2 regions of the Spirillospora sp. NPDC052269 genome follow, and region 2 is predicted to be linked to the other one. Evidence: riboswitches for the same ligand, from Rfam matches in the RefSeq annotation. Region 2 holds a riboswitch; the other holds the start of a gene.
What was found. A riboswitch is a leader RNA that binds a small molecule or an ion and turns the genes downstream of it on or off. The one in region 2 is predicted to bind thiamine pyrophosphate.
Positions count from the first base shown of each region.

Region 1 (14,992 bases), on a different contig from region 2:
GCGGCCTTGGCCTCCCCGATGAACCGCGCGACGAACTCCTCGTCGGAGGCGAGTCCCGCGTGCATGACCTTGATCGCGACGACCCGGTCGAGTCGGACGTCACGGGCCAGGTACACGGTCGCCATGCCGCCGCGGGCGATCCGGGACTCAATGCGGTAGCGCCCGTCGAGCACCTGCCCGACGAGGGGATCCGCAACCGTAGTGTCCACGCGCCGAGTCTAGAGGCCCGCCGAAACGGTTCTCATCGGCCGGGAGTATGAGCATTGATCGGACTCATGGCTGATCTTTCCCCTGAACGGTCCGCCGGCGACCGTCCGTGGGCGGTCGCCGGCGGGCCCTCAGGAGCGGGGCTGGAGGCCGTTCAGATGGAGGCGTCGGGCACGGGTGCGGAAGCCGCGGGTACGGAAGCCACGGGTGCGGAAGCCACGGGTGCGGAAGCCACGGGCGCGGAAGCCGCAGGTTCCGGCTGCGGCGTGACGCTGGGGGACGTCCGGGGACGACTGCGGGCCACCGCGACGCCCAGCAGGCACAGGCCACCGCCCACGAGCGCGCCGGGCACGGGCACCTCGCTCAGGAGTCCCCACGACATCAGGACGACCAGGGTGGGGACGACGTAGGTGGTCGCGCCGAGCTTCCCGGCCGAGGTCCGGGCGAGCGCGTAGGCCCACGTGGTGAAGGCGAGCGCCGTCGGGACGACCCCGAGGTAGACCATGTTCAGCGTCGCCGAAAGTGAGGCGTGCGGCACATGGGAGGCGAGCTGGCCCGCGAAGGGGAGGCAGAACACCGTCCCGATCACGCAGCCGAAGGTCGTGACCTGCAGCGCCGAGGCGTGCCGCAGTGCGGGCTTCTGCGAGATCACGCCGCCCGCGTAGGCGACGGCCGCCAGCACGCACAGCACCGCGCCCAGCACCGACGCGTCGCCGCCGGTGGACGTCGCGAGCCCCACCACGACGGCTCCGCCGAACGCGACCGCGACCCCGGCGAACAGCCGGGGCGGGAAGCCCTCCCGCAGCAGCCAGCCGCCGAGCAGCGCGATGAGGATCGGGCCGATGTTGACCAGCATCGCCGCCGTGCCCGCGTCCACCTTCCGCTCGCCCCAGTTCAGGACGAGCATGTAGAAGCCGAACCAGAGCACGCCGGACACCAGGATCCCGGGCCAGGCGGCGCGCGGCGGCAGGCCCTCGCGGCGGACGGCCAGGATCGAGACGAGCACCACCGATCCGCAGGCCAGCCGGCCGAGCGCGAGCGCGCCCGGCGGGTAGTCGGCGCCCGCGCTGCGGATCGACACGAACGCCGAGGCCCACGCGAGCACCGTCACCGCGGCGGCGAGGAGGGCGCGCCGGTCCACCTGATTCGTCGTCATGCGCTCCATCCTGAGGTCCAGGTACTTCCATGGCGGTCGAAATATGCATGTCCATCTCAAAACGGACAAACGCTATGATTCTGGACTTCAGTGTGCCGTCACATGACCGTTCAGGTCCAGTGAGAAATACTGCAACCCACTGGTTAGGAAGACTTAACCATCCCTTCGAAGGGGGACGACGCCTGAGCGTACCGGCGCATCGGGATCCGCCCGGCCAGCCGGGCGAGCCGTCCGGCCTCGACGGCGTGCCGCATCGCGGCGGCCATCCTGGTCGGGTGCTGCGCCCGCGTCACCGCCGTGGCCAGCAGCACCGCGTCGCAGCCCAGCTCCATCGCGAGCGCCGCGTCCGAGGCCGTGCCGAGCCCGGCGTCCAGGACCACCGGGACGGTCGCCCGCTCCACGATCAGCTCGATGTTGTGCGGGTTGCGGATGCCCAGCCCCGACCCGATCGGCGAGCCGAGCGGCATCACCGCCGCGCACCCCACCTGCTCGAGCCGGCGCGCCAGCACCGGGTCGTCGCTGGTGTAGGGCAGCACGACGAAGCCGTCGTCCACCAGCTGCTCGGCGGCGTCCACGAGCTCGATCGGGTCCGGCAGCAGGGTGTGCTCGTCGGCGATGACCTCGAGCTTCACCCAGTTCGTGCCGAGCGCCTCGCGGGCCAGCTTGGCGGTCAGCACCGCCTCGCCCGCGGTGAAGCAGCCCGCCGTGTTCGGCAGCACCCGGATGCCGTGCTCGCGCAGGACGTCCAGCACCGAGCCGCGGGCGGACGGGTCGACCCGCCGCATCGCGACCGTGGTCAGCTCCGTCCCGGACGCGGCGAGCGCCTCGCCCAGCACGCTCATGCTCGGCGCGCCGCCGGTGCCCATGATCAGCCGGGACCCGAACTCCTCGCCCGCGATGACCAGGGCGTCGTCTCCGTCGTTCGCCATGACCACGGTCATCCTCCCTGCACGGCGGTCAGGACTTCCAGCCGGTCCGCCTCGGTCAGCCTCGTCGCGGTCCACGCGGACCGCGACACCACCTCGTCGTTCAGCGCCGCGGCCACCCCGTTCGGGGCGCCGGTGACCGTGGCGACCGCGTCGGCCACGCTGGCGTCCTCGGGGAGGTCGCGCGGCTCGCCGTTCACAATGATCTTCATTTGCCTTCCTGGAACCGGTCGGGGGAGAAGGGGCGGGCCACCTCGGGGAGCTCGCCGTCCAGCAGCGCGGCGCCCAGCGCGTCGGCGCTGACAGGGGTGAGCAGGATCCCGTTGCGGTAGTGCCCGACGCCGAGCACCAGGCCCGGCAGCGCGGACGGCCCGAGCACCGGCGCGTTGTCCGGCGAGCCGGGGCGCAGGCCCGCGGTGACCTCGGCGAAGTCGAGCTCGGTGATGCCGGGGACCAGCTCGCGGGCGTCCCGCAGCAGCTCCCAGAGGCCGCCCGCGGTCACCCGGGTGTCGAAGCCCATCTCCTCCTGCGTCGCGCCGACGACGATCTCGCCGTCCGCGCGCGGCACCATGTAGATGGACGAGCCGCGCACCACGCCCCGGAGCGTCCGGCGCAGGAACGGGACGGGCGTGCGCAGCCGCAGCACCTGGCCCTTCACCGGCCGGACGGTCGGCACGACGCCCGGCGGGATCCCGCCGATGTCGCCGGCCCACGGCCCGGCCGCGAGCAGGACCCGGTCGGCGGGCAGCTCGGTGCCGTCGTCCAGCCGGACGCCGACGGCCGCGTCGCCGCGCACGATCACCTCGGCGGCCTTGCGCCGGACGAGCCGCGCGCCGAGCCTCTCGGCGGCGGCGAGCAGCGCCGGGGTGAGCCGCCTCGGGTCGATCGAGCCGTCCTCGGGCGCGTACAGGCCGCCGCGGACGGTCGGCGCGAGCATCGGCTCGAGCTTGCGGCACTCCCGCCTGCCGAGGGCCTCGGTGGGCACGCCCAGCCTCTCCTGGAAGCGCTTGACGTCCTCGAGGACCCGCAGGTCGTCGGCGTCGAAGGCGACCTCGAGCAGGCCGTCCGTGCGGTGCCCGGTGTCGTGGCCGGTCAGCTCCTCGAGCTCGGCGACGAACGACGGGTACCGGTTGCGGGACGCCACGCCCAGCCTGAGCAGCGGCTCCTCGCCGTAGTCGAGCTCGCTGACGGGGGTCAGCATCCCGGCCGCGAGCCCGGACGCGCCGCTCGCGGGCTCCGGATCGACCAGGGTGACGTCCGCGCCGCGCGCCGCGCAGCGCCAAGCCGCGCCGAGGCCGACGACCCCTGCTCCGATGATGACGACGTTCACCTGCGGCTCCCTTCGCCGGCATGACCCGGATCAGGTTCAGGCGGTCGGCGGCCCTCTCAGCCGCCCTCTCAGCCCGGTTCCGGCCGGGCTCCCGCGCACTTCTGCCTCCTAGCCTACGACGATTCGGACACCGGCTAGCCTGCGGGCATGGACCGGGTGATGGTGGCGGGCGGCGGGCTCGCGGGCGTGCGTGCGGCGGAGGCGCTGCGCAAGCACGGGTACGAGGGCGGGCTGACGATGGTGGGGGCGGAGCGGCACCGGCCGTACGACCGTCCGCCGCTGACGAAGGCCGTCCTGAAGGGTGAGACCGACTTCCCCGGCCTGGACACCGACCTGGCGGCCCTGGACGTCCGGGTGCTGGCGGGCGAGCGGGCGACCGGCCTGCGGCTCGACCCCGGACGCGGCGGGACGCTCGCCACGACCACCGGCGACCTGGACTTCGACGGCCTGGTGATCGCGACCGGCGCGACGCCGGTCCGGATGCCCGGCGACGGCCCGCAGCACGTCATCCGCACCCTGGACGACGCGCTCGCGGTCCGGGAGGGGCTCGTCCCCGGCGCGCGCGTGGTGATCGTCGGGGCGGGCTGGATCGGCGCGGAGGTCGCGACCACGGCCGCCAAGGACGGTTGCGCCGTCACGGTCGTGGAGGCCGCGGACGCGCCGCTGGCGAACGCGCTCGGGCCGGAGCTCGGCGCGCTCACCGCCCCCTGGTACGCCGAGGCGGGCGTCGAGCTGCGGACGGGCGTGAAGGTCGCCTCGGTCGAGCACGACGGCCTCGCGCTCGCGGACGGCGGGCACCTCCCGGCCGACCTGGTCGTCACCGGCGTCGGCGTCCGCCCCGAGGTGGCCTGGCTGGACGGCTCGGGCCTGGACGTCGAGCGGGGCGTCCTGACCGACGCGTCGCTGCGCGCCTCGGTGGACGGCGTCGCGCGGGACGACGTGGTCGCGGTCGGCGACTGCGCCGCCTGGTGGTCGAACCGGTACGGCCGCAGGCTGCTCGTCGAGCACTGGGACACCGCGCTGAACGCGCCCGAGACCGCCGCCGCGACCCTGCTCGGCGCGGACGCGACCTACGACGTGGCGCCCTACTTCTGGTCGGAGCAGTTCGACCGGTTCGTCCAGTACGCGGGGCACCACGCCGGGGCCGAGCGGATGATCCGCCGGGGCGCGCCCGAGGACGGCGCCTGGGCCGTGGCGTGGATCACCGGCGACCGGCTTGAAGCGATCTTGACGGTGGACCGCCCGCGCGACCTCGTCCAGGCGAAGCGGATCATCGCCGCCGGGACGCCCGTGGACCCTGTTCTGCTGGGCGATCCGGGCATTCCGGTGCGGCAGTCGGTGAAGTCCTGACCAACGGTGAAAGATCAACGGAAGAATCCCCTGGGGGCCTGGACGGGTTTGAGTGCTCCGGGGGCGTGGTAGCAAGGGGGCGTGACGCAGACGCACGCAACCGTAGAGAAAGACCTCGACCCTGCCACCGACGCCCTCGTGGGTGAGTGGATCGACCTTCCGGAGGCGGCCGAGCGCCTCGGCCTGAAGTTCAACCGGATCAAGCAGCTGCTGGCGGAGCGGAAGCTGCTGGCCGTCCGCCGGGAGGGCTTCCTGGCGGTGCCGGCGGCGTTCATCCACGACGGCCAGGTGATCAAGGGGCTGCCGGGCACGCTGACCCTGCTGAGGGACGCCGGGTTCGACGACGTGGAGACGCTCCGCTGGCTCTTCACCGCCGACGAGACGCTTCCCGGCACCCCGGTGCAGGCCATGGCCGAGAACCGCGGCACCGAGATCCGGCGGCGGGCCCAGGCGCTCGCCTTCTGACCCGGCCCGGCCCGGAAGCCGGCCCGGCCGCGCCACCCGGTGCACCCTGGCGGAGGGACGTACCGGACGGCCCGGCTGAGAGAGCAGCAAAGCACGTGAAATGATTCGGGTCACGTGCGCGGATCCCCGCGCGCGTGGCCCGAACCCGTTCACCGCGACGGTTCACCGTGACCGTTCACCGAGATCGTTCACCGCCACGGTTCCGTGTCACCGTTCCGGCGCCCGTCGCCGCATCGGAACCGTCCGCGTCCCTGCTCCGGAAGGACCCCGCCACCGTGTCCAGGCACCTGCCCACCGACCGCGCCGTCCGGCTGCGCGCCCGGCTCGGCCGCGCGCGCCTCTACCTCTGCACGGACGCCCGGGAGAAGCAGGGCGACCTGCCGGAGTTCCTCGACGCGGTGCTCGCGAACGGGGTCGACATCGTCCAGCTGCGGCAGAAGGGCCTGGAGGCGCGGCAGGAGATCGAGCACCTTCGGGTGTTCCGGGACGCCTGCGACCGGCACGACGCGCTGCTCGCGGTCAACGACCGCGCCGACGTCGCGCACGCCGTCCAGGCGGACGTCCTGCACCTCGGGCAGGACGACCTGTCCGTCCCGGCCGCCCGCGCGATCGTCGGCCAGGACGTCCTGATCGGCCGTTCCACGCATTCGGACGACCAGGCCGCCGGAGCCCTCGCCGAGCCCGGCGTGGACTACTTCTGCTGCGGCCCCGTCTGGCCCACCCCGACCAAGCCCGGCCGCCACGCGCCCGGCCTGCCGCTGCTGGAGTACGCCGCCGGGCGGAACCCGGCGCGTCCCTGGTTCGCGATCGGCGGCGTCGACCTCGGCAACCTCGACCAGGTCCTCGCCACGGGCGCGGACCGCGTCGTGGTCGTCCGGGCCCTCACCGAGGCCGACGACCCGGGCGGGGCGGCCGCCGAGTTCTCCCGCCGCCTCCACCGCGGCGACGCCTGACAGCACGTCGCCATGCCCCGGACACCGGGTGGTCACCAGTGGGCCCCGGCGTGACCGACAATGGAGGCATGAGCGTTTCACCGGACGACGACCGCGTGGTGGACATGGCGGACGACGATCTGCCCGTCCTGCCCGACCAGACCGCCGACGACACCGACGGCGGCTGGGGCGAGTGGCGCGACGGCGGAGACGACGACGCGCGCTTCCTGGAGGAGCGCCCGCCCCACTGGTGAGCCGGCCCCCTGGTGGGCGGGCCCGCGCGAGCCGGCCGGCGGGCCGCTGACGAGGCTCTAGAGCAGGACGAGGCTCTAGAGCAGGATGCCCAGGGCGAAGCCCGCCGTGACGACGGCGGCCAGGGCGAGCATCATCCGCCACCGGTAGCGGGGGATCTTCTTGGGACGCGGCCGCGGCACCGGGGATTCTCCGTCTCGTAGCGCCCGGACGATCTGCCGGGCCGTGGGCCGCGCCGCCGGGTTCTTGTCCAGGCAGCGCTCCACCAGGTCGCGCAGCTCGCCGCGCAGGTCGCCGAGGTCCGGCGGCCGGGTGACGATGCGGCGCATGACCGCCGCGCTCGGGCCGCCGCCGAACGGCGGGCGGCCTGTCGCGGCGAACACCACGGTCGCGGCCCAGGCGAACACGTCGGCGGGCGGGCCGACCGGCTCGTCCTCGATCTGCTCGGGGGCCATGTAGGCGGGGGTGCCGACCGCCCCGTGGGTGGTGACCGGGGTGGCGTCGGCGGTCCGCGCGACGCCGAAGTCGATCACCTTCGGGCCGTCCGGGCCGAGCAGCACGTTGCCCGGCTTGAAGTCGCGGTGCACCACGCCCGCGCGGTGGATCGCGGCGAGCGCGGCGGCCGTGCGCAGCGCGACGTGACGCTGCCGCCCGGGGGTGAGCGGGCCGTCCTCCTCGACCGACTCCTGCAGGGACGGGCCGTCCACGAACTCGCTGACGATGTAGGGCCGGTCGCCGGTCACGTCCGCCTCGAGCACCCGCGCGACGTGCCGGTTGGTGATCTCGGTGGCGGCGGCCGCCTCCTTGACGAACCGGCTGCGGGCCCGGGGCGTGGCGGCGGCCCCGCCGCGCAGCAGCTTCAGCGCCACCAGCGGGCCGTCGCCGGGATCCTTCGGCACGGCGAGGTAGACGACGCCCTGGCCGCCCTCGCCCAGGCGGCGGACGAGCCGGTAGCCGCCGAGGCGGCGCGGGTCGTCCGGGCCGAGGGGCAGGCCGGGACGGCTGGACGACGGGTCCAGCATGCTCCCGGGGGAGGAGGATGACGGCAACGGGGGCTCCGGCTCGGCGGGGGAGGACGAGTGGAAGTTTCCCTCTTTTGTACCCTGTGCCGCCCGGGCACGGGGCGGGAAGGGTGATCTTTTACGCCCGGCAGGCGCCTCCGCCGCGCGTGAAACTCCCGGTCAGAGCCGCATCCCCGGAGGAACCGCCCACCTGGACGCGATGGCGCCCGGCGCGCGCCTCGTGCGCGCGGATCAGTGGTTGTCCTCGTTCTGGACGCGCAGCGCGTTCAGCGCGAAAGCGAGCATGTGGTACTGCCCGATGAGCATGACCAGCTCGATCAGGAGGGTCTCGTCGAACCGCTTCGCCAGCGCCGCCCAGGTCGCGTCCGAGACGGTGGAGGTGGCGCTCAGCTCGTCCGCCACCTCGATCACCGCCCGGTCGTCCGCCGACCAGGGGTGGTCGTCCGGCGCTCCCCGCAGTGCCTCGATCTCCGCCTCGTTGAGCCCGGCCAGCTGCGCGATCGGGACGTGGTGCTCCCACTCGTACGCGCACGAGCGGAGGTGTGCGACGCGCAGGATCGCGATCTCCCGGACGCGTCCGTCCAGCGTGCCCTCGAGAAGCAGCTTGGACCCGAACCCGATCCAGGCGGTGAAGAGCTCCGGGTGCCGGGCGAGCGTCGTGAAGACGTTCATCGGGCCGGTGTGGGCGACGACGGCGCGCAGCGTGTCGTCCCACTCCCCGGACGGCAGCGGCGGGATGCGCGGAATGTCCTGAGAGCTCACGGGCGGGGTGTCAGAGGCCATGCCGTACTTTCTGCCACCGATCACTGGGACAGTGCCAGCCCGACCCGCCGCATTGGCCACATCGTGTCACGGCGTTGACGATCGGTTCCGGAAGTGCGACCGCCCGAACCGGACGGCGTTTCAGCCCGATTCGACGCGGGCGCGTCTGTAGCGCTCGAAGATCACGCCCCCGGTGAACGTCCTGGTCTCGACCAGGTCCAGCCGGACGGCCTCGGCGACCGGCGGTAGGAAGGGCGTGCCGCCCCCGACGGCGATCGGGAGGCGGAACATGCGCAGCTCGTCGACGAGGTCGAGGTCGACGGCCTGCGCGGCGAGACCGGCGCCGCCGATGGCGACGTCCTTGCCGGTCGCGGCGAGCGCCGCGGCGACCTCCTCGGCCACCGACGCCTTGGCGAGCCGGGCGTTGCCCTGGACGCCGTCGAGCGTGCGGCTGAAGACGATCTTCGGGAGGGCGGACCAGACGTCGGCGAACACGGCCCGCGACGGGTAGTCGCGCATCGACGGCTCCGTCTCCCAGGGCAGCATGGTCTCGTAGAGCCTGCGGCCGCACAGGTAGGCGCCCAGCTCGCGAACCTGCTCGGTGTGGAAGCGGAACAGCTCCTCGCTGGGGGCCGTCCATCCGAACTCGCCCTTGCGGTCGGTGATGAACCCGTCCACCGAGATGTTCATCGAGTAGATCAGCATGGCTCCGAGCCTCCTTCCCCTGCCGGTGGGGGAACATCTACCCCGGTCGCGCCCGAAGCAGGCGCTCAGAAGGAGCAGGCGTCCAGAAGGAGCGGACGCTCAGAAGGAGCAGGCGCTCAGGAGGGGCGGGCGCTCAGAAGGAGCGGGCGGTCGCCGCCACCGCCAGTTCGGCCAGCGCCTCGCGGGCCTCGCCGGCCACCGGGGCGGCGGCCAGGGCCTCGTGCGCCTCGGCCGCGAACCGGTCGATCATCTCCTCGCAGGCGGCCAGCCCGCCCGTCCCGGTGATGATCTCCCGCAGGTCGGCGACCCCGCGTTCGCTCAGCTCCGGGTCGCCGAGCAGCCGGTCGACGACGGCCGCCTGCTCCGGCGTGGCGCGCTCCAGGGTGAGCGCCACCAGGACCGTCCGCTTGCCCTCGCGCAGGTCGTCCCCGGCGGGCTTGCCGGTCTGGGACGGGTCGCCGAACACGCCGAGCACGTCGTCCCGCAGCTGGAACGCCATCCCGAGCGGCCGCCCGTACGCGCTGAGCGCCGCCGTCAGCTCGCCCGAGCCCCCGGCCAGCGCCGCGCCCAGGTGCAGCGGGCGCTCGATCGTGTACTTGGCCGACTTGAAATCCACCACCCGCAGCGCCGACTCGACCGTCCCGTCCGCGCGCGTGCTCTCCAGCATGTCGAGGTACTGGCCGCACATGACCTCGGTGCGCATCACGTCGTAGACGCCGCGTCCGCGGGCGCGCCGCTCCTCCGACAGGCCGCTGGTCTCGAACATCTCGCCGGACCAGGCCAGCAGCAGGTCGCCGAGCAGGATCGCCGCGCCCTCGCCGAAGGTGTCCGCGGGCCCGCGCCAGCCGCGCTCGGCGTGCAGCGCCTCGAACCGCCGGTGCACCGACGGCTGGCCCCGGCGGGTGTCGCTGGCGTCCATGACGTCGTCGTGGACCAGGGCGCTGGCCTGCAGCAGCTCCAGGGACGCGGCCGCGGCGGCGATCTCCGGGCCGTCCACCCCGCCGGCGGCCCGCCAGCCCCAGAAGCAGAACGCCGGGCGCAGCCGTTTTCCGCCCGACAGGAGTGCCGAGAGGGCGGTGATCATGGGGCGCAGGTCCTCGCTGATGGCGAGCAGACCGGGGGTCTGCCGGGCGACGAAGGCGTGCAGCGCCTCGTCGACCTCCTTGCGGAACTGGCCGGTGGCGGTGCTGACGGGCGAGTGGCCGGACGAACTGCTGGACATGCCGAGATCGTATCTTTTCGGACCGGGTCGATAGGATTGCGGGATGCGACGCCCGAACCCCGATCGCGCTCCCACGATCCGCGAGCTGCTCGCCACCGGAGAACCATCGTTCTCGTTCGAGTTCATGCCGCCGAAGACCGCGGAGGCCGCCCGGACGCTGTGGCGCACCATCCGGGAGCTGGAGCCGCTGAACCCGACCTTCGTGTCGGTCACCTACGGGGCGGGCGGCAGCACCCGCGACAACACCGTGGACGTGGTCGAGCGGATCGCCACCGAGACGACCATGACGCCCGTGGCGCACTTCACGGCCGTCGACCACTCCCAGGCCGAGCTGCGGCACCTGATCGGCCGGTTCGCGTCCGCGGGCGTCCGCAACATCCTCGCGCTGCGCGGCGACCCGCCGGGCGACCCGGCGGCGGACTGGGTCAAGCACCCGGAGGGCCTGGAGTACGCCTCCGACCTGGTCCGGATGATCCGCTCGTACGGGGACTTCTGCGTCGGCGTCGCCGCCTTCCCCTACAAGCACCCGCGCTCCCACGACATCGAGAGCGACACGCGGTACTTCGTCGAGAAGTGCCGCGCGGGCGCCGACTACGCGATCACCCAGATGTTCTTCCGCGCGGACGACTACTTCCGGCTGCGCGACCGGGTCACGGCCGAGGGCTGCGACGTGCCGATCATCCCGGGCATCATGCCCGTGACCCGGATCAGCACGATCGAGCGGTCCGAGCAGCTGTCCGGCGCGCCGTTCCCGGCGGAGGTCCGCGAGCGGTTCGACGCCGTCCGGGACGACCCGGAGGCCGTCCGGCGGCTCGGCATCGAGCACGCCGCCGAGCTGTGCCGGGAGCTGCTCGACCAGGGCGCGCCCGGCATCCACTTCATCACCTTCAACCGCTCGACCGCGACCCGCGAGGTCTACGAGCTGCTGGAGGGCGCCGGGTACGGGGCCAGGGGCAGCGTCCCGCCCATCACGGCGTAGGGCGGCCCGCCGCCGGGGAAGTCGAAGGCGGTCAGCAGGTCCCTCAGGCCGACGGAGCGGTAGAGCCGGCGGGCGGGCGACTCGGGGTCCAGGTCGAGCGTGGAGAGCACGACCGTCCGCTCCCGCCTGCCCTCGCACAGCGCGTTCAGCAGCGCCCGGCCGTTCCCGCGCCCCTGCTCGTCGGGGTGGACGTGCAGCTCGGCGACCTCGAACGCGTCGTCCAGCCAGTAGTCGGCGTGCTCCACGCCGTCCCGCTCGACCAGCGCCTGCCGCACCACGTCGTGCCACCACTGCCCGGGCTCGCCGTGGAACCCGTAGGCGAACCCGCGCACGCTCCCCGGCACCCCGGGCAGGGGACGGGGCCGCTCCAGCACGTAGGCGCGGAACCGCGGGTACGTCGTGTGCCGCTGCATGATCGAGTACCGTCCGGGCAGCTGCTCCCCGGGCGGGCGCATCGCCGCGGCGTAGACCTGAAGGATCGGGTCCAGGCGGCGCAGGAACGCGGATTCGTCGAGTCGACGCAGCTTCGGCTCCCTCTTCCTCACGCCGAGAGAGCCTAGACCCGGACGATGGTCCGCTGCGTCCCCGCGAGGCGGTTGTAGATGTCCCACAGGATCTGGTCGGCTGCCTTCCGCAGTGCGTTGCGTTGGGTCTCCAGCTGCCCGCCCCACGTGCGCGACTCCGGGCCGATCCACGCGTCCGTGCCGTTCAGCGTCCGGACGGGCCCGTCCAGCGCGGTGCGGAGCGCGTCGATGCTGCCGTAGGCGTCGGTGTAGGCCTGGTAGATCTGCCGGTACTCGGGGTTCGGCTTCTCGGTCGGGGCCAGCTGGCCGGCCGCCGCGCCGTCCAGGGGCGGCGGGAGGCTCGAGGGAGGCGGGGGCGGGCTCATGACGGGCAGCCCTTCGTCTCGTGGACCAGCGTCGCCGTGTCGATCGCCGGGCCTGCCGCCGGGCCTGACGTCGCGGGCGGATGGGCGGGCGGCTGGATCGGATGGCGCGGCGGGTCCGGCGCGTGGTGCGGCGGTGTGTGCTGCGCGGGCGGTGTGTGGTGCGCGGGCGCGTGCGCGGGTGGTGTGTGGTGCGTGGGCGCGTGCTGGGGTGGTGTGTGGTGCGCGGGCGCGTGGTGGGACGGTGGTGCGTGGTGGGACGGCGCGTGGTGGAGGAGGCCGAGCTTGGTGAGCGCGTCGCGGGTGCGGGTGCTCATGTCGGCCGTCGTCAGGACGTGGACGGCGGACGCGTGGTCGCCGAGGCGGTCCGACTCGTCCAGCAGGGCGTCCAGCCACTTGGCGTTCATCGTGACGTGGTGGCTCGCGACGCCGAGGGACCGCTCGATCACCTTCAGGTGCGCCGCGTCGCCGTGCGCCGCCTTGATCAGCCCCGCGACCCCGGACGAGCCGAGCCGCTCGTAGAACGAGCGCGTGTAGTCCGGGTCGCCGGCGTGCTCGGTCAGGTGCTTCCAGGTCTCCGCCGGGACGGGCCTGTGGTGCTTGATCGCGTCGTCCACCGCGAGCGCGTCCTTGCGGGCGGCCCGGGCGGCGGCCTCCGGGGTCTTGAACTTGCCAAGGTCGCCCGCGCCGTTCGGGGTCGTCCGGTGCGGGCGCTTGTGGGAGGGCGGCGGCGTGACCTTGCGCGGACCGGGCGTCCCGCCGCCTCCTCCGCCCCCGCTCCCACCGGACGGCCCGGGGCTCGGCGCGGGGGAGGGCGGGACGTGCACCCCGCCGCCGGTGTCCGGGTGCGTGATCGCGAAGTTGTACCGGCGGGACAGCATCCCGATCTGGTCGGACGCCCACTGCCCGACGGCCTCGGCCTGCCGGTACCCGGACCCCGAGACCCCGGGCGGCGGACGGTGCCCCGCCAGCCAGCCCCGGATCGCGGTGTTCGCCTGCTGGACCTGCCGGAGCAACTGGTCCAGCGCGGGGGGATCGATGCCCCGGAAGTCGCCGTCGCGACTGGCCGGGCCGGTGCGCATCTCAGCGGTCATCGCCCCTCCGGGGCCTGTTCCAGTCCGTCGCGCCGGTCGCGCCGGGGGTCGGTTCCCCAGAATCACACTCGCAACAGGCGATGTCGAGTGCCAGGCGGTCACGGTCAGGCCGCACCCGTGCGCGGAGACGCACGACACCCGCGCGCGGAGACGCACGACGGCGCCCGCCGTCCGGTGTCGGGACGGCGGGCGCCGGAAGGCCGGTCGGTCGGGCGACGCCGCCGGGTGTCAGGCGCCGCCGAGGGCGCGGCGGACCGAGTCCTCGTCGCGCGCCACGACGGCCGAGCCGTCGGTGACGATGATCGGGCGCTGGATCAGCACCGGGTTCGCGACCATGATCTCGATCCACGTGTCCCGGTCGCGGGGCAGGTTCTTCAGGTCCAGCTCCTTGGCGACCGGCTCGCCCAGCCGGGCGACGTCCCAGGGCTCGGCGCCGATCGCGGTGAGCGTCCGGTCGAACTCCGCGGCCGTCGGCGGCTCGTCCAAGTAGCGGCGCTCGGTGTAGGCGACGCCCGCCTCGTCCAGCGCGGCTTTGGCGGCGCGGCTCTTGGAGCAGCGCGGGTTGTGCCAGAGCTCCATGTCCCTACTCTCCCACTTCGGCCGCGTCGCCCCCGGTGACGCGCAGCAGTTCCCCGTACGAGGTCGGGAAGACGGTGTGCGGGTGCCCGCCCGCCGCCCAGACCCGCTCGTGCTTGTCCAGCCAGACGTCCACGAGGGTACGGAGCGGGGCGGGGTGCCCGACGGGCGCCACCCCGCCGATGGGCTGGCCGGTGTGCTCCCGGACGAACTCGGGCGTCGCCCGGCGGACCTTCTGCGCGCCCACCAGCGCGGCGACGCGCGCCGTGTCCACCTTGTGCGCGCCGCTCGTCAGGACGAGCAGCGGCGCGCCGTCGGCGTCGAACACGAGGCTGTTGGCGATCGCGCCGACCTCGCAGCCGAGCTGGTCGGCGGCGGCCTGGGCGGTGCGGGCGGAGTCGGGCAGTTCGATGATCTCGCCGTCCGCGCCCTGCTCGCGCAGGACACCGGCGACGCGCTCGGCGTTGGGGTGCATGGACCGCACCCTAGGGCGTCGGACGGGCCCCCGGGCACCGGGTTTCAGGCCGCGGCGGGAAAGGCCGCGGCGGTTTCGACGACGTGGTCGACGAAGCCGTAGTCACGGGCCTCCTCGGCGGTGAAGAAGCGGTCCCGGTCGGAGTCGGCCTCGATCCGCTCGACGGTCTGCCCGGTGTGCGCGGAGATCAGCTGCTGCATCTGCCGCTTGGTGGCCAGCATGTTCTCGGTCTGGATCCGGATGTCGGTCGCCGACCCGCGGATCCCGCCGGACGGCTGGTGCATGAGGATCCGCGCGTGCGGCAGCGCGTACCGCTTGCCCGGCGTGCCCGCGCACAGGAGGAACTGCCCCATGGACGCGGTGAACCCGAGCGACAGCGTCGCCACGTCGTTCGGGACGAACTGCATGACGTCGTAGATGGCCATCCCGGCGGTCACGGACCCGCCCGGGGAGTTGATGTACAGGTGGATGTCGCGACGCCGGTCTTCAGCCGACAGCAGAAGGATCTCGGCGCAGAGACGGTTGGCGATCGCGTCGTCGACCTCCTGGCCGAGGAAGACGATGCGCTCCCTGAGCAGGCGCTGGAAGACGTCCTCGGAGGGTTGGCGTGGTTCGTTGGTCATGCCTTCGAGATAACCGGCACGTGCCGGGCG
Region 1 covers NZ_JBFAUU010000017.1:9,072-24,063, forward strand. Annotated here, with positions in the region: gene pknB (Stk1 family PASTA domain-containing Ser/Thr kinase) at 1-209, opposite strand, end outside; gene AB0L06_RS31760 (DMT family transporter) at 362-1,363, opposite strand; gene AB0L06_RS31765 (thiazole synthase) at 1,507-2,292, opposite strand; gene thiS (sulfur carrier protein ThiS) at 2,301-2,501, opposite strand; gene thiO (glycine oxidase ThiO) at 2,498-3,619, opposite strand; TPP riboswitch at 3,609-3,724, opposite strand; gene AB0L06_RS31780 (NAD(P)/FAD-dependent oxidoreductase) at 3,767-4,969, shown strand; gene AB0L06_RS31785 (Rv2175c family DNA-binding protein) at 5,051-5,434, shown strand; gene thiE (thiamine phosphate synthase) at 5,710-6,387, shown strand; gene AB0L06_RS31795 (hypothetical protein) at 6,456-6,620, shown strand; gene AB0L06_RS31800 (serine/threonine-protein kinase) at 6,696-7,640, opposite strand; gene AB0L06_RS31805 (carboxymuconolactone decarboxylase family protein) at 7,872-8,402, opposite strand; gene AB0L06_RS31810 (dihydrofolate reductase family protein) at 8,544-9,107, opposite strand; gene AB0L06_RS31815 (polyprenyl synthetase family protein) at 9,241-10,329, opposite strand; gene metF (methylenetetrahydrofolate reductase [NAD(P)H]) at 10,373-11,308, shown strand; gene AB0L06_RS31825 (GNAT family N-acetyltransferase) at 11,245-11,853, opposite strand; gene AB0L06_RS31830 (hypothetical protein) at 11,865-12,197, opposite strand; gene AB0L06_RS31835 (hypothetical protein) at 12,194-13,288, opposite strand; gene AB0L06_RS31840 (arsenate reductase family protein) at 13,517-13,867, opposite strand; gene AB0L06_RS31845 (YbaK/EbsC family protein) at 13,872-14,339, opposite strand; gene AB0L06_RS31850 (ATP-dependent Clp protease proteolytic subunit) at 14,384-14,962, opposite strand.
Region 1: it holds a riboswitch for thiamine pyrophosphate, as region 2 does, so the genes downstream of both, thiO (glycine oxidase ThiO) here and AB0L06_RS25955 (purine-cytosine permease family protein) in region 2, are expected to answer to the same signal.

Region 2 (14,992 bases):
TGCGCTCGTCGAGGACCTTCTCCACCCGCGCGCGCACACGAGCCGTCTTGCCACAGTGCCGGGCCATCTCGTTCTCGAAGCCCATGCCGCGGTTGAGCAGGTCCTTGTTGAGCGTCTTGATGATTTCGGCGCGCGACTTGATGCGGACGAGCTCGCCCGGCTTGAGGTCCAGGGTCTCCACAGGGGTGCGGCCGTCGACGGCTCCCTCGAAGAGGGCCCAGCGCAGGCCCTTGTTGATGAGCAGAGGCTTCGGCAGACGCGCGCGCGTGATGTCCTGGTAGCGGTTGTAGCCGCCGATGAAGAACGCCCTGACGGACTCGCCGATCGTGTTGTTGCCAGTGCGGACGTCGTCCACGAACTGGCTGACGTTCTTCACGCCGACCCGCTCCGGCGCGGCACGCAGGAGCTCGGTGGCCTGGCACGAGTAGCGGACCTCGCCGTCCACGTCCGGTTCCTTGCGCGTGTTGACCTCGAGCAGGGGAAGCAGCTTGCGCACGCCCTCGTCCTGCTCGGCGGGCACGGGCCCCGGCACAGCGGCGGCACCCGAGCCGGCGGGCTTGAGCCAGGCCTCTTTCCAGTAGAGCGAGCACGCGGTCTGGCAGCCGCCATGGGACGACCCGTCGCAGCGCGCCTCAGCGAGGTGGACGGCGCTCTCCATGCGCCGCATACCGGAACGGCTGATCGTGTCGCAGAGCTTGTGCGCGACCTTGTGGACGGTCATCCGGCGCCCGCAGTACGCCAGCATCTCCGGCATGAACGGCAGGCCGTCCAGCTCGCCCCGCTCGTCGAGGGTCGCGAGGATCTCCTCCGCACCGCGCACCTCGACGACGTCCCCCGCCTTCAAGCCGGCCTTCCGCCCACCGTCGGGCCCGGTCTTGACCTCGGTCATGGTTCCAGCTCCTTGAGGAGTCCGGCGTCGCACAGGGCGTCGGCGGCGTCGGCGACGGTGGCGAACGGCAGGTCGGATCGGTCCGCGATGTCGAGGAGGCCGTGCAGCCCGTCGGACTGGTTCAGCACCCACAGCATCGCCATCTGGGCTTGCTCGGTATCGCTGCGTCCGCCGAGGGCCCCATAGAGGCCGCGGCGTCCCAGCTGGGGTTCGCCAAAGGGACTGAGGTTCAGGTACGTCCGGTCGCGCTCCAGCACCTGAACGGCCTGCCAGAGCGTTTCGAGCGTGTCGCTCATGGCCGCGGGGGAGACGAACGAGGGATTGTCCCCGGACGTGTGGTACTCGGGGTATCGCGCATACGGAGTCCGCGCAAGCGAGCCCACCGGGAGGTCGAATCCGGGGGAGCAGTACTGGCGCTCGTCGTACCCGTAGGGGGAGAAGTCGAGAACCGTGTGCGGACGCCCGCGAAGCACATGCTTGAAGGCCCGGTCTATGGACGCGTCGCCCTGCCGACTCCTCTTGTAATGAATCTGGCCTTCGTCTCCTGCGCACGCGAGGGTCAGCCCATGCGCGATGGCATCCACGCGTGACCGGTTGCGGGCCAGCCATGTAATCGCCCCGATGGTTCCCGGCGCGAAGATGAAGCGGAAGGTGTGGCGAGGCTCGTGAAGCCGCTGCGCCAATGCGACCGCCACCGCGATCCCGGCCAGGTTGTCGTTCGCTAGGGACGGGTGGCAGACGTGACAGGAAATCAGCACTTCCCTATCGCTGGTTCCCGGAATGACGGCCTCGCCATAGGTGAGGTGGCCGTCCTCCAAGGTGGAGTCGACGAAAACCTCGAACGGCCCGTCCCCCATGGACGCGCGGGTCTCCTCGCTCAGACAGAAGCCCCACGTCTCGGCGTAATAGCTCGTCCTGTAGGGGACCAGGGATGGCCGGTCGGGAAGCGTATGGAGATGCGGTGCCAGCTCGTCCATCGTCATCGTCTCGTGCACGGGCGTGCTGTAGCCGACCACGTGGAGGTTCAGCGCCTGGAAATCGACGACGCGCTCCCCTGTCGCAACGTCCTTGATGTAGGCGTCACGGATGTTCCACTCACGAGGGATCGTCCAGTCGAGCACGTCCGTCCCGGTCGGGACCTCGTGCGCGCGCAGGGACGGCAGGTACTCCCCCACGATGTCGAGGGTGCGCCGGACACCGTCCCCCGTGATGCTCCGGCAGAGCGGATACAGCCGCTCCACCAGAGCATGCATCTCGTCCGGTGTCATGACCGAGTGGTCCTGAAGTCCTCGTCGAGCGTGCCCGCCTCACGGCGATCGGCCAGGCGCGCAAGGCGCGTGAAGCGGCGGTCGAACGCCTCCTGCGTCAACCCGTGCTCGCGGTACTTCGCGGCCAGTTCCCTGGCGCCGTCCGCGACGGACCAGGCGCAGTCGAAGCCGGGAAGCGCATCTCGTATGCGCGCGAAGTCCACCCGGTAGGAACGCGGGTCCCCACCCGTCTCCCCCGTGATGACCAGCTCGGCGTCCGGGACGGCCTCCCGCACGTGTTCCGCGATCTGCGCGACCTGAAGGTTGTTGCGCTCGGTCCCCACGTTGAACGCCCTCGCATGGACGGCCTCACGCGGAGCGTCCAGGACGGCGCCGAACGCGGCGGCGATATCCCGCGCGTGCACGAGCGGACGCCACGGAGTCCCGTCCGACAGCACCTTCACGACACCGGACAGCAACGCGTGCCCGACGAGGTTGTTGAGCACGATGTCGGCGCGCAACCGCGGCGAGAACCCGAACGCCGTCGCGTTGCGCAGCGAGACGGGGGAGAAGTCGTCGTCGGCGAGCCCGAAAATGTCGTCCTCGACTCGTACCTTGGACTCGGCGTACGGAGTGACGGGGCGCAGCGGGGCCTCCTCGTCCACCAGCGAGTCGCCGCTCGCGCCGTACACCGAGCACGTCGAGGCGTAGAGGAAGCGCCGCACCCCGGCCTCCCGGGCCAGCCGGGCGAGCCGGGACGCGGCGTGGTGGTTGATGTCGTAGGTGATCTCCGGGCGCAGCGACCCCAGGGGATCGTTCGACAGCGCCGCCAGATGCACCACCGCGTCGAACCCGGCGAGGGCCTCGGCCCCGGCGTCCCGGAGGTCGACGGCCAGCGCGCGCGGGTCGCCCGGAGGCGGCCCGAGCACGCAGTCGGCGAACAGCCCGGAGTCGAGGCCGGTGACCTCGTGCCCGGCCTCGGTCAGCACGGGCGCCATGACCGTGCCGAGATACCCCTGGTGGCCGGTGAGCAGGACGCGCACGGCAGCTCCTCAGAATCGGAGGGTGAGTTTGCTGGTGTGAAAGCCCTCGGCGTAGCGGTCGCCCGCCTGCACCCCGCGCACGCGCGCGAGGCCGCGGAACGTCTCGTCGTCGAACCAGGAACGGTCGTGTTGTGAGGGATAGGAGCTGCGCAGGAGGTCGATCTTCTCGGCGACCACGGACTCGTCCAGCGGCACGAACACCTCGGGCTGCAGGAGGTCCGACTCCCACTTGAGGATCTCGTAGCCGAGCGTCATGTGGTCGCGGAACACCGTCGGGACGAGCTTGGCGAGCCCGCGGTGGTCCTGGTGGGCGTCGGTCGCGGTCGGCGCGAGGATCAGGTCCGGCTCGCAGCCGCGCCGCACCTCCTCCAGGGCCTCCTTCGTGCGCTCCCAGTACGCGGGCAGCCGGCCGTCCGGCATGTCGAGGACGGCCACCTCCAGCCGCGCCTTCGGGCAGAACGCGTCCAGCGCCTCCCGCTCCTCGGCCTCGCGCACCGTCCCGGCACCCGACAGGATCAGCGCCCGCACGCTGAGCCCGGGGTTGGCCCGGCAGAGCTGCAGCAGCGTCCCGCCCGCCCCGATCGGCACGTCGTCGCAGTGCGCTCCGAGCAGCAGGATCTCCGAGCAGTGGCCCGGCGTCAGTCTGATCATCGTTTCCTCGTCCCGGTCACCGCCACCACCCCCCGGCCGTGGCCGCGTCCGCCCGTCCGAGCCCCGCCCCGGGCCCGTCCGGCGCCTCCACCCCGCGCCTCACCCGAGCCGCGAGCCTCACACCACCCCGCGCCTCACCGGAGGCGCGGTTCCCTACACCGCCCCGCGGCCCGCCTGAGCCGCGGTTCCCTCTGCCCGTCCGGACCCGTGCCGAGCCGGAGGGCCGTCCCATCGCGCGCCGTAACGCCTCGCGCGGCTGCGCCGCCGTGTCACCCTGCGGCGGAGCCGCAGTGTTCGATTGCGGCGGAGCCGCCGCGGGCCGTGTCACCGTTCCCAGACCGCCCAGGGGCGGTCGCCGCGCAGGTACCCCTCGTCCAGCGCGAGGCGCTCCTTCACGGTGTCGGTGGGACGCCAGTAGCCCCGGTAGGGGTAGGTGAGCAACCCGCCGGTCTTGGCGAGGGCCGCGCAGCCGTCCGCGACGAGGTCGCCGCCCTCGGGGATGTGGTCGAAGACGTCCTGGCGCAGGACGAAGTAGCCGCCGTTGATCCACACTGGCATCTCGGTGACCGGGGTGATGCCGGACGCGCGGCCGTCCGAGCCGAGTTCGACGCAGTGGAACGAGTCGGTCGGCGGGACCACCATCATCGACGCGCCCGCGTCCGTCGCGGCGAACCGGTCGATCATGTCCGGCAGCGGGGCGTCGGTGAGCACGTCGGCGTAGTTGGCGAGGAACATCTCGTCCCCGTCCAGATGGTGCCGGACGCGCCGGAGCCGCTCGCCGATCGGCGACTCGGCCCCGGTGTCCACGAACGTGATCTGCCAGTCGGAGATGTCGGTGGACAGCAGCTCGACCCGCCCGCCGCGCAGCCGGAAGTCGTTGGAGTGCGTCTCCGAGTAGTGGACGAAGAAGTCCTTGATGTGGTGCGGCGCGTGGCCGAGGCACAGGATGAACTCGGTGTGCCCGAAGTGGGCGTAGTACCGCATGACGTGCCACAGAAGCGGACGCGGCCCGACCAGCTGCATCGGCTTGGGGACGTCGCCGGGCGTGCCGGCGCGCATCCGCATCCCGAGCCCGCCGCAGAACAGGACGACCTTCACGCCCCGACCTCCTCGGCGTCCCCGGCGCTCAGGACGTCTTCGGCTTCCAGGACGTCTCCGACGTCCACGACGTCCAGTTCGGGGATGGGGAAGACGAGCCGTCCACCCCAGGCGCTCACATAGGCGAGTTGCTCGGAAAGTTCGTCCCGGAGGTTCCACGGTAGGACGAGCACGTAGTCGGGACGGTCCTCGGCGATCCGCTCAGGCGGAAGGATCGGAATCCGGGTCCCGGGAGTGAACCGGCCGTGCTTGTACGGGTTCCGATCGACCGTGTAGGCAAGGAGGTCGGAGCGGACGCCGCAGTGGTTCAGCAAGGTGTTGCCCTTGCCCGGAGCCCCGTATCCGACGACCGTCCTGCCATCCTCAGCGGCGACTATGAGGAACTTCAGCAGGTCCCGTCGCACCTTGGCGACGCGCTCCGCGAACGCCGCGTACCCCTTGTTGCTGTGGAGCCCCTGTTCGCGTTCCTTCTGCAGCAGCTCGTGCACGCGCGCACTGGGCTCACCGTCCGGACGAGCCCACAGGCGGATCGAACCGCCGTGCGTGGGCAGCAGCTCGATGTCCACAAGGGTGAGCCCGCCGCTCGCGAGCGCGCGCTGCGCGGACGCGACCGTGTAGTACTGGAAATGCTCGTGGTAGATCGTGTCGTACTGGCCGAGCTCCATGAGCGTCGCGAGGTACTGGACCTCGATCGACACCCATCCGTCGTCCGCGACGAGCGCGCGCAGGCCCTTCGTGAACCCGACGATGTCCGGAATGTGCGCGTAGACGTTGTTCGCCACGACGAGATCGGCCGGCCCGTTCTCGTCCCTGACCCGTTGCCCGGTCTCCTCGGTAAGGAACTCGGTCAGCGTCGGGACGCCCTTCTCCCGGGCCGCCTCGCCCACATTCGCGGACGGTTCGATTCCCAGGCATCGGACGCCCTTTTCGACCACGTGCCGCAGGAGGTATCCGTCATTACTGGCGACCTCCACCACGAACCGCGGCGCGACCCGTTCGACGGCCGCGTCCACGAACGCCTTCGCGTGCCGCACCCACGAGTCGGAGTAGGACGAGAAGTACGCGTACTCGGTGAACGTCTCCTCGGGCGTGATCAGCGGCGGGAGCTGCGCCAGCCGGCACTCCCGGCACACCCGCAGGTGCAGCGGGTAGGTCACCTCCGGCGCGTCCAGCCGGTCGGCCGTCAGGAACAGCTCGCAGGGCGGCGTGGCCCCGAGGTCGACGACGCTCGCCAGGCCCTTCGCGCCGCACAGCCGGCACTCGCCCACGGCACTGCTCGGATCGTTCACAGCCACCCCCCGCGCCGCCCCCACGCGACCGGTTCCCCAGTCGGCTCCGGCGCCTCGTCCCCGACGAACGCCATCAGCATGACCAGCGATCTTTCGTTCTCAACCTGTCTGACCACATGCGGCCACAGATAGTGACCAACACCGGAATAAGGCGACCTGCGGGTTGATCGGACGCCTATCCGGAATTGCCCCGGAACGGCATCCCAGCCCCGTCCGAACCACCGGGATCAACCGTCCGCCGCTTCTGAATCAAACGTCCGGGAAACACAACGAAGGAGGCCCGGCCCCGAAGGGCCGGACCTCCTCGTGCGCGCCCGGTGTCAGGCGCTGGTGGAGACCGCTGTCAGGCGTTCTCGGTGAGCGGGCGGAACCGCCGGAGGCGGAGGCTGTTGCTCACCACGAAGACCGACGAGAAGGCCATGGCGCCGCCCGCGATCATCGGGTTGAGCAGGCCGGTCGCCGCGAGCGGCAGGGCCGCCACGTTGTAGGCGAAGGCCCAGAACAGGTTGCCCTTGATGGTGCCGAGCGTCTTGCGGGAGAGGCGGATCGCGTCGGCCGCCGACCGCAGGTCGCCGCGGACCAGGGTCAGATCGGACGCCTCGATCGCCGCGTCCGTGCCGGTTCCCATCGCCAGGCCCAGGTCGGCCTGGGCGAGGGCGGCGGCGTCGTTGACACCGTCCCCGACCATCGCGACCGTCCGGCCCTCGGCCTGCAGCCGCTTGACCACGTCCACCTTGTCGGACGGCATGACCTCGGCGATCACCTCGTCGATGCCGACCTGGTCCGCGACCGTCCGCGCCACCGCCTCGTTGTCGCCGGTGAGCAGCACCGGCCGCAGGCCCAGGGCCCGCAGCTGCGTGATCGCCTCGGCGGAGGTCGGCTTGATCTGGTCCGCGACGGTCAGGACCGCGCGGGCCTTGCCGTCCCAGCCGACCGCCACGGCGGTCTCACCGCGGGAGGCGGCGTCGGCCATCGCCGACTCCAGCTCGGGGGTCAGGTGCTGCTCCCACTCGGCGAGCAGCTTCGGCCGGCCGACGAGCACGCCGTGCCCGTCCACCACGCCCTGGACGCCCAGACCCTCGATGTTGCCGAAGTCGTCCACCTTGGGGAGCTCGCCGACCCGCTCGGTCGCGCCCTTGGCGATCGCCTGGGCGATCGGGTGCTCCGACGCGTCCTCCAGCGCCCCGGCCAGCCGCAGGACCTGCTCCTCGCCGGTCTCGGCGGCGGGGTCGACGACGACCTTGACGAGCGCCATCCGGCCGCTGGTCACAGTGCCGGTCTTGTCCAGGACGACGGTGTCCACCTTGCGGGTCGACTCGAGGACCTCGGGGCCCTTGATCAGGATGCCCATCTGGGCGCCCCGGCCCGTCCCGACCAGCAGCGCGGTCGGAGTGGCCAGGCCCAGAGCGCACGGGCAGGCGATGATCAGGACGGCCACCGCGGCGGTGAAGGCGGCGGCGGTGCCGTCGCCGGTGCCGAGCCAGAAGCCGAGCGTCGCGATGGCGAGCGCGATCACGATCGGCACGAACACCCCGGAGATCCGGTCCGCGAGGCGCTGCACCTGGGCCTTGCCGGTCTGCGCGTCCTCGACCAGCTTGGCCATCTGCGCGAGCTGGGTGTCGGAGCCGACCCGGCTGGCGCGGACGAGCAGCCGTCCGCCCGCGTTCACCGTCGCGCCGACGACCGCGTCGCCGGGCGAGACCTCCACCGGCACCGACTCGCCGGTGAGCAGGGAGGCGTCCACGGCGGACGTGCCCTCCTCGACGACACCGTCGGTGGCGATCTTCTCGCCGGGCCGGACGACGAACACGTCGCCGACGTTGAGCTGGTCGATCGGGATGCGCTGCTCGGAGCCGCCTCGGATCACCGCGACGTCCTTGGCGCCCAGCTCGAGCAGGGTGCGCAGGGCGGCCCCGGCGCGCCGCTTGGAGCGCGCCTCGAAGTACCGTCCGGCCAGGATGAAGGCGATGACGCCGGACGCCGCCTCCAGGTAGATGTTGGACGAGCCGTCCGAGCGGGTCATCGAGAACTCGAAGCCGTGCTTCATGCCCGGCGTGCCCGCGTTGCCGAGGAACAGCGCCCACAGCGACCAGCCGAACGCGGCGAGCGTGCCCAGGCTGACCAGCGTGTCCATCGTCGCGGCGCCGTGCCGCAGGTTCGTCCAGGCGGCCCGGTGGAACGGCCATCCCGCGTAGACGACGACCGGCGCGGCCAGCACCAGCGACATCCACTGCCAGTTCTTGAACTGCAGGGCCGGGACCATCGCCAGGATGATCACCGGGACCGACAGCACCAGCGCGGTGATCAGCCGCTGGCGCAGCGGCTTCAGCTCGTCCACCGGCTCGGCGTCCGCGTCCGAGTCGGCCCCGGAGCCTCGCGGCGGCTTCGGAAGCTCGGCGGTGTAGCCGGTCTTCACGACGGTCGCGATCAGGTCATCGGCGGTCACCCCCTCGGGGAACTGAACCGTGGCCTTCTCGGTCGCATAGTTGACGGTGGCGGTGACACCGTCCATCCGGTTGAGCTTCTTCTCGATGCGGGCGGCGCAGGAAGCGCAGGTCATCCCGCCGATCGCCAGCTCGATGTGGCCTGAGGGAGGGGCTGTCGTGGCCATCGCTGCTCCTTTCGCGGTTCCGGCGCGTCCGCGCTTCCGCTGCTACGCGTCTTGGGGGGGGTGGGGTCCGTGGTGGGGGGTTGCCGTGTGGCGGGTTACTTGGCGACGGCGGTGAACTCGGCCGTGCGGACCGTTCCCCCGTGGCTGAAGTCCAGGTAGAGGCGGTAGGTGCCGGCGCTCGGCACGTCCGCGTCGAAGGTGATGTCCGGGCCGGGCTTGGTCTTGCCGTCGCCGGGCGCGCCCTCCGGGTGGACGTGCAGGTAGGCGAGGTCTGCACTGCGCAGCGCGACCAGGTGGCCGTACGCCTCGAGGTACGGGTCCAGGTCGGTGACCTGCTGCCCGTCCTTGCTGACGCTCAGGGTCAGCGGGCTCGGCTCGCCGGCCTTCAGCTCGCCCTTCAGCGTCACCTCGTAGCCGTCGACCTTGAAGACCTGCTCCGGCTGCGGGACGGCCTTGGGCTGGAAGTCGCCCGGCGCGAAGATGTCGGTGCCCAGGGTGAGCTGCTTCTCGGCGCCCACCGGCTGCACGTCGGTGAAGAAGCGGTAGGTGCCCGCGTCGGTCAGCGTGATCGGGACGGACCAGACGCCGCCGCCGACCGCGGTCGGGTGCAGGTGCTGGAAGCCCGACAGGTCCCGGCGGGCCAGGATCAGGTGCAGGTCCTTGCCGTGCAGCGGGGTGTAGCGGGTGACCGGCTTGCCGTCCGGCCCGTTCACGGTGAACCGGAAGTCGGTCTTCTGTCCTGGGGTGACGGTGCTGGTCTGCGGGGCCAGCGTGTAACCGCCGTCCGTGACCAGGAGCCCCCCGGGGGTACCCCCGCCGCCGTGCCCGCCGTGCGCTCCGTGTCCGCCGTGCTCGCCGCTCATGTCATCCCCGCTCTCAGCGTTCATGTGATGTCCCGTCTCCGCTTTCGCACCCACGGTTCCGGTCACCGTCCCGATCCCCAGCGCGCCGCCGAAGACGGCCGCCAGGCCCAGCACGTACGCGCCGACCCTCGTCGTCGTGTTCATCGTCATCCCGTCCTTCGGCCTGATCCGGCGGCGTCAGGTGCCGCGGCGTCCCGTGTTCGCCCGGGCCGCCGCGGCACCGGTCCCACCGGGTCAGGCGACCTCGTATCCGGCCTCGTCGATGGCGGCGCGGAAGGCGGCGTCGTCCAGCGCGGCGGCGCTGGTGACGGTGACCTTGCCGCTCGCCAGCTCCACCTGGACGTCGGTGACGCCGTCGATCGAGCCGACCTCCTGCTTGACCGAGCCGACGCAGTGGCCGCAGGTCATTCCGGTGACGGTGTAGGTGGCGGTGCTCATGTCCCTGACTCCTCGGTGCTCGGTTGCGATGTCCTCCGAAGTACCCCCTGGGGGTATCTCGTGGCCCTTATGTTGCCACAGGGTCACGCCGGTGACAACCCCTACCCCCTAGGGGTTATTGCGAGACTCACGTCACATTGCGGTGCCGTCTGGTGATACGTCCCGCCGGCTCCGCCCTCCGGACGGCCGATCCGGCGGCCTCGGGAGGCCCTCCGGACGGCCCCTGACGGGCCGGTTATCCACATGTCCCGAGTCTCGGCGGCCGCGCGCGGGCGCCGGATCGGTGGCATTTGCCAAGGTATATCCGACGCGAACGTCGTTCGTACCGGGGATACCGGCGTTGTGCACAGGGTTTTCCACAGCTTTCCACAACACTGTGGACGACGCCCCGCCTCGGATACTGTGAAGCATGCCCGAGCTTCCCGAGGTCGAGTCGCTGGCCGCGTTCCTGCGGGAACGCGCGGTCGGCCACGCCGTCGCCCGCGTCGATGTTCTCGCCATCTCCGCGCTCAAGACCTACGACCCGCCGGTCACGTCCCTCGGCGGGCTCACGATCACCGGGGTTGCCCGGCACGGCAAGTTCCTCGACCTCGACGTGGACGGGCTGCACCTGGTCGTCCACCTGGCCCGCGCCGGGTGGCTGCGCTGGCGCGACCAGGTGCCCGTCAAGCCCGTCCGCCCCGGCGGCAAGAACCCGCTCGCCCTGCGCGTCCACCTCGACGACGGCTCCGGCTTCGACCTCACCGAGGCCGGGACGAAGAAGGGCCTGGCCGTCTATGTCGTGCGCGACCCGTCCGATGTGGAGGGCGTCGCCGGCCTCGGCCCCGACCCGCTCGCCCCGTCCTTCACGGTGGAGGCGCTCGCCGGCATCGTCCGCGGCAAACGCACCCAGATCAAGGGCCTGCTGCGCGACCAGAAGATCGTCGCGGGCATCGGCAACGCCTACTCCGACGAGGTCCTGCACGTCGCGAGGATGTCCCCGTTCAAGATCGCGGGCAGCCTCACCGACGAGGAGATCCAGACCCTCCACGACGCCATCGTCGATACCCTGCGCGACGCCGTCGCCCGCTCCGAGGGCCTCGCCGCGCAGGACCTCAAGGCCGAGAAGAAGACCGGCCTCCGCGTCCACGGCCGCACCGGCGAGAAATGCCCCGTCTGCGGCGACACCATCCGCGAGGTCTCGTTCGCCGACTCGTCCCTCCAGTACTGCCCGACCTGCCAGACCGGCGGCAAGCCCCTGGCCGACCGCCGCCTCTCCCGCCTGCTCAAGTGACCCGTCCGGCTCAGTGCTCGGCGCCGAGCATGAGCCGGCCGCGCCCTGGTCTCGTGCTGGGAGCGGGCGCGGCCGGGCATGGCGGGATGGGTCGGGGACGGTGGGCGAACGTGTCGGCCGTCAGCGGACCGGCCGGCACTTCAGGGAGCGTGCCGTGCCGTCAACCGGCGGGCCGACGCGTCAGCGGACGGGCGGGACGTCGCCGAACAGGGGAGCGATCTTGCTCCACCGGGCCAGCTGGCAGCCGTCCGTCCGGTTGAACCTGGCGTCGATCGCCTGGCCGTGCCAGGTGCCCTTGACGGTGGCGACCTCCGGACCGCCGTAGATCTTGGTGCACATCATGTCCGGCGGGACGGGTTTGAAGGCGTCCGGGGCCTTGGCCAGGGCCGCGCAGGCCTGAGCCGCCTTCGGGTGGTCGCCGCCGGTGGGATCGCAGGTCAGCGTCCAGGTCTTCGCGGGAGCCTGGGCGGACGCCCGGACACTGACGGTCAGGTGGTTCGCGGAGGAGTCGCTGGGCGCGACCTTGTCCTTCGGCGGGGTCACCGACGTCCCCGACTTGGCGTTCTCGGAACCGCAGGCGGCGGCCGACATCACCAGAGCCAGGGCGGCCGGTGTGAAAAGGAGCATCCGATACCGCATAGACGATTCGACGTTGCAGCCGTCCGAAGGGTTCCACGCGTTCGGGTCGATTTCCCCAGCTCGGACCACCCGGGGGTATGTCCGGGCCCGCGGACGGGGGGCGCGAACCAGCACAAGGGCGGGCGGGCCACGGGCCGTTCCAGGTCCTGGAGCATGATGGGATTCGTGCTCTGATCTGTAGGTTGCGAATGCCCCCGCCCCACGCGGCGAGGGCCTCTTGGGAGGTTCGGATGAGCTTCGGGAACGACGTCCCGGCCGTGGACGCCGCCGAGGTGCCGGAAGGCGCGTACCTGCTGGACGTCCGCGAGCAGTACGAATGGGACGCCGGGCACGCGCCGGAAGCGGTGCACATCCCCATGGGCGAGCTGAGCGACCGCGCCGCCGAGATCCCCCGCGACCGCGAGATCTTCGTCGTGTGCCGCTCCGGGATGCGGTCCGCCCAGGTCACCGTCGCCCTGAACCAGGCCGGCTGGATGGCCAGGAACGTCGACGGCGGCATGAAGCGCTGGAAGGAGTCAGGCCGCCCCCTGGACTCCCACGGCGACACACCTCCGCACATCGCCTGACCCCACACACCGTGCCCCGGCGCCCGCGCGGCCCGGGGGGCGGGTCTGGCGCGCGAGGGGCGCGTGATGGTGGGGGTTCGGTGGCCTGAGGGGGAGGCGGACCTTGAGGCATTCCGCTCCCTGGAACGTTCGATGTACCATTTGCCCGTCTTAACGGAACACCGCGGGAGCTCGGGCCAACCGGGCTGAGAGGGCGGCAGAACGCGGCGCCGCCGACCGCATGAACCTGTCCGGGTAATGCCGGCGTAGGGAGAGTGCAGTGTCCGCTGTGCAACAGAAGTCCGTCGACGCGCCGCGCGACGAGGCCCCGTACACCCTCGACCAGCCCGCGCCCAGGGTGCTGGGATTCTGGGACCAGTCGGCCTTCTGGGCCAACCTCGGTGTCAGCCTCCTCGCGTTCTCCGGCGCGTACACCGTCCTCGCGCCGACCGCGGACGGCAAGCCGACCATCTCTATCAGCGCGGGCATCACCGCGATGATCGTCGGGACGGTGATCGGCGGCCTGATGCTGGGCCTGGCCGCCGTCCCGGGCGCCCGCACCGGCCAGCCCGCGATGGTGCTGCTGCGCGGGCTGTTCGGAGCCCGCCCGTCCTACCTGCCGACCTTGCTGAACGTCGCGCAGCTGATCGGCTGGGGCACCTTCGAGCTGATCACCATCGCGGGCGCGGCACGGGCCCTCTACGACGGCGTGCCGCGCTGGGTCTACGTGGTCGCCGCGGGCGTGATCACGACCGTCCTGACGATCTGGCCTCTCGGATCCGTCCGCCTGCTGCGCCGCTATGTGACGGTCGCGGTCTGCGTCGCGCTGGTCTACTTCTACATCCAGCTGCTGCGCGAGCCGCTGCCCGACCTGAACCAGGGCTCCTGGGGCGGATTCTGGATCGGCGCGGACGCCGCGCTCGCGGTGTCGATCTCGTGGGTCCCGGTCGCCGCCGACTACACCCGGCACTCCCGGACGCAGCGCGCCGCCTTCGGCGCGGCCACGGTCGGCTACTCGATCACCCAGATCATCGCCTACGTGCTCGGCCTGTTCGCGCTGGCCCTGGTCGCGGGCGACTCGTCCCGGATCTACGACCCGTTCCTGCACGTCACGCTGGGCGCACTGATCTTCGCGATCTTCGTCCTGCGGGAGGCCGACCAGTCGTTCGCGAACGTCTACTCCACGGCCGTGTCGATCCAGAACCTCGTCCCGCGCGCCGACCGCCGCGTCCTGTCGGTCGCGCTGGGCGTCCTGATCACGGTCCTCGCGCTGGCCCTGGACATCAACGACTACGCCGGTTTCCTGTCACTGATCGGCTCGGTGTTCGTCCCCATGCTGGGTGTCCTGGCCGCCGACTTCTTCCTCGGCAGCGGACGCCGCGGCTGGAACACCACCCGCTCCGCCCCCGCCCGCTGGAACATGATCGTCGCCTGGCTCGTCGGCATCGTCGTCTACCAGCTGATCAACCCGGGCACCGTCGCCCACTGGACCGACCTCTGGCAGCACGTCCAGAAGACCCTCCACTTCACCCCCGCCTCCTGGATGAGCGCCTCCCTCTTCTCCTTCCTGGTCGCCGCGGCCGCCGCCCTCCTCCTGGCCCCCCTGACCCACCGCCCCAACTCCGACACCCCCGCCTAACCCCAGCACCACCACCCTGTGGCCTCGGGTCATGGCCCCGACGCCGGGCCCATGACCCGAGGCCACAAACACGCAGGCCAGCAACCGCCCCCATCGAGACTGCGCGCCCGGCCGAACGGCAAAGGCGAGCACACCCACCCGAACGCGAAGATGCGCACCCAGCCAGCCCAAGCGCACGCGCGGCTGAACACGAAGCTGCCCGCCCACCGGACGCAAGGGCGAGAACACCTGCCTGGCCATGAAGGTGACCGCCCAGTCGACCCAGGGGCGAGCGTGGCTGAACGCGGGGGCACCCGAGCGCCCTGAACTGCAGTTTTGTGGGTTATCCACAGATCGCCGGTTGGCTTTCCCTGGTGCCTGGAGCAGCGGAGACTGGATGTCGTGCGGGGGTGCGGGAGGTGCCTGTGCGACGGAAGGGGGTGATGGTTTTCGAAGTGAGCGGACGGTGCGGTGAGACCTTTCAAAGGCGGTTGCCCGGCAGGACGAGGTGATGCGGTGGCAGCATGAGGGCGTGCAGCTCCAGGTTCACGACCCGATCGCGCGCGCCGTCATCGAGTGCGCCGCCGACGCGATCGTCGCCGTGGATCACGAGCACCGCGTGACGGTGTGGAACCCGGCGGCCGAGCGGATGTTCGGCTGGACGGCGGCCGAGATGATGGGGCGGGTGCCTCCGATCGTGCCGGACGAGCTGACCGCCGAGCACAACGCGGTGCAGGAGCGGCTGCTCACGCGGCGCGCCGGGGAGGGCGACACCGGCCGGATCTCGA
Region 2 covers NZ_JBFAUU010000012.1:146,319-161,310, forward strand. Annotated here, with positions in the region: gene AB0L06_RS25895 (hypothetical protein) at 1-889, opposite strand, end outside; gene AB0L06_RS25900 (DUF4910 domain-containing protein) at 886-2,157, opposite strand; gene AB0L06_RS25905 (NAD-dependent epimerase/dehydratase family protein) at 2,154-3,179, opposite strand; gene AB0L06_RS25910 (PIG-L deacetylase family protein) at 3,189-3,830, opposite strand; gene AB0L06_RS25915 (glycosyltransferase family protein) at 4,155-4,928, opposite strand; gene AB0L06_RS25920 (methyltransferase domain-containing protein) at 4,925-6,217, opposite strand; gene AB0L06_RS25925 (heavy metal translocating P-type ATPase) at 6,561-8,828, opposite strand; gene AB0L06_RS25930 (DUF8832 domain-containing protein) at 8,924-9,835, opposite strand; gene AB0L06_RS25935 (heavy-metal-associated domain-containing protein) at 9,926-10,129, opposite strand; gene AB0L06_RS25940 (Fpg/Nei family DNA glycosylase) at 10,539-11,402, shown strand; gene AB0L06_RS25945 (SSI family serine proteinase inhibitor) at 11,583-12,029, opposite strand; gene AB0L06_RS25950 (rhodanese-like domain-containing protein) at 12,272-12,607, shown strand; TPP riboswitch at 12,761-12,877, shown strand; gene AB0L06_RS25955 (purine-cytosine permease family protein) at 12,867-14,225, shown strand; gene AB0L06_RS25960 (sensor histidine kinase) at 14,737-14,992, shown strand, end outside.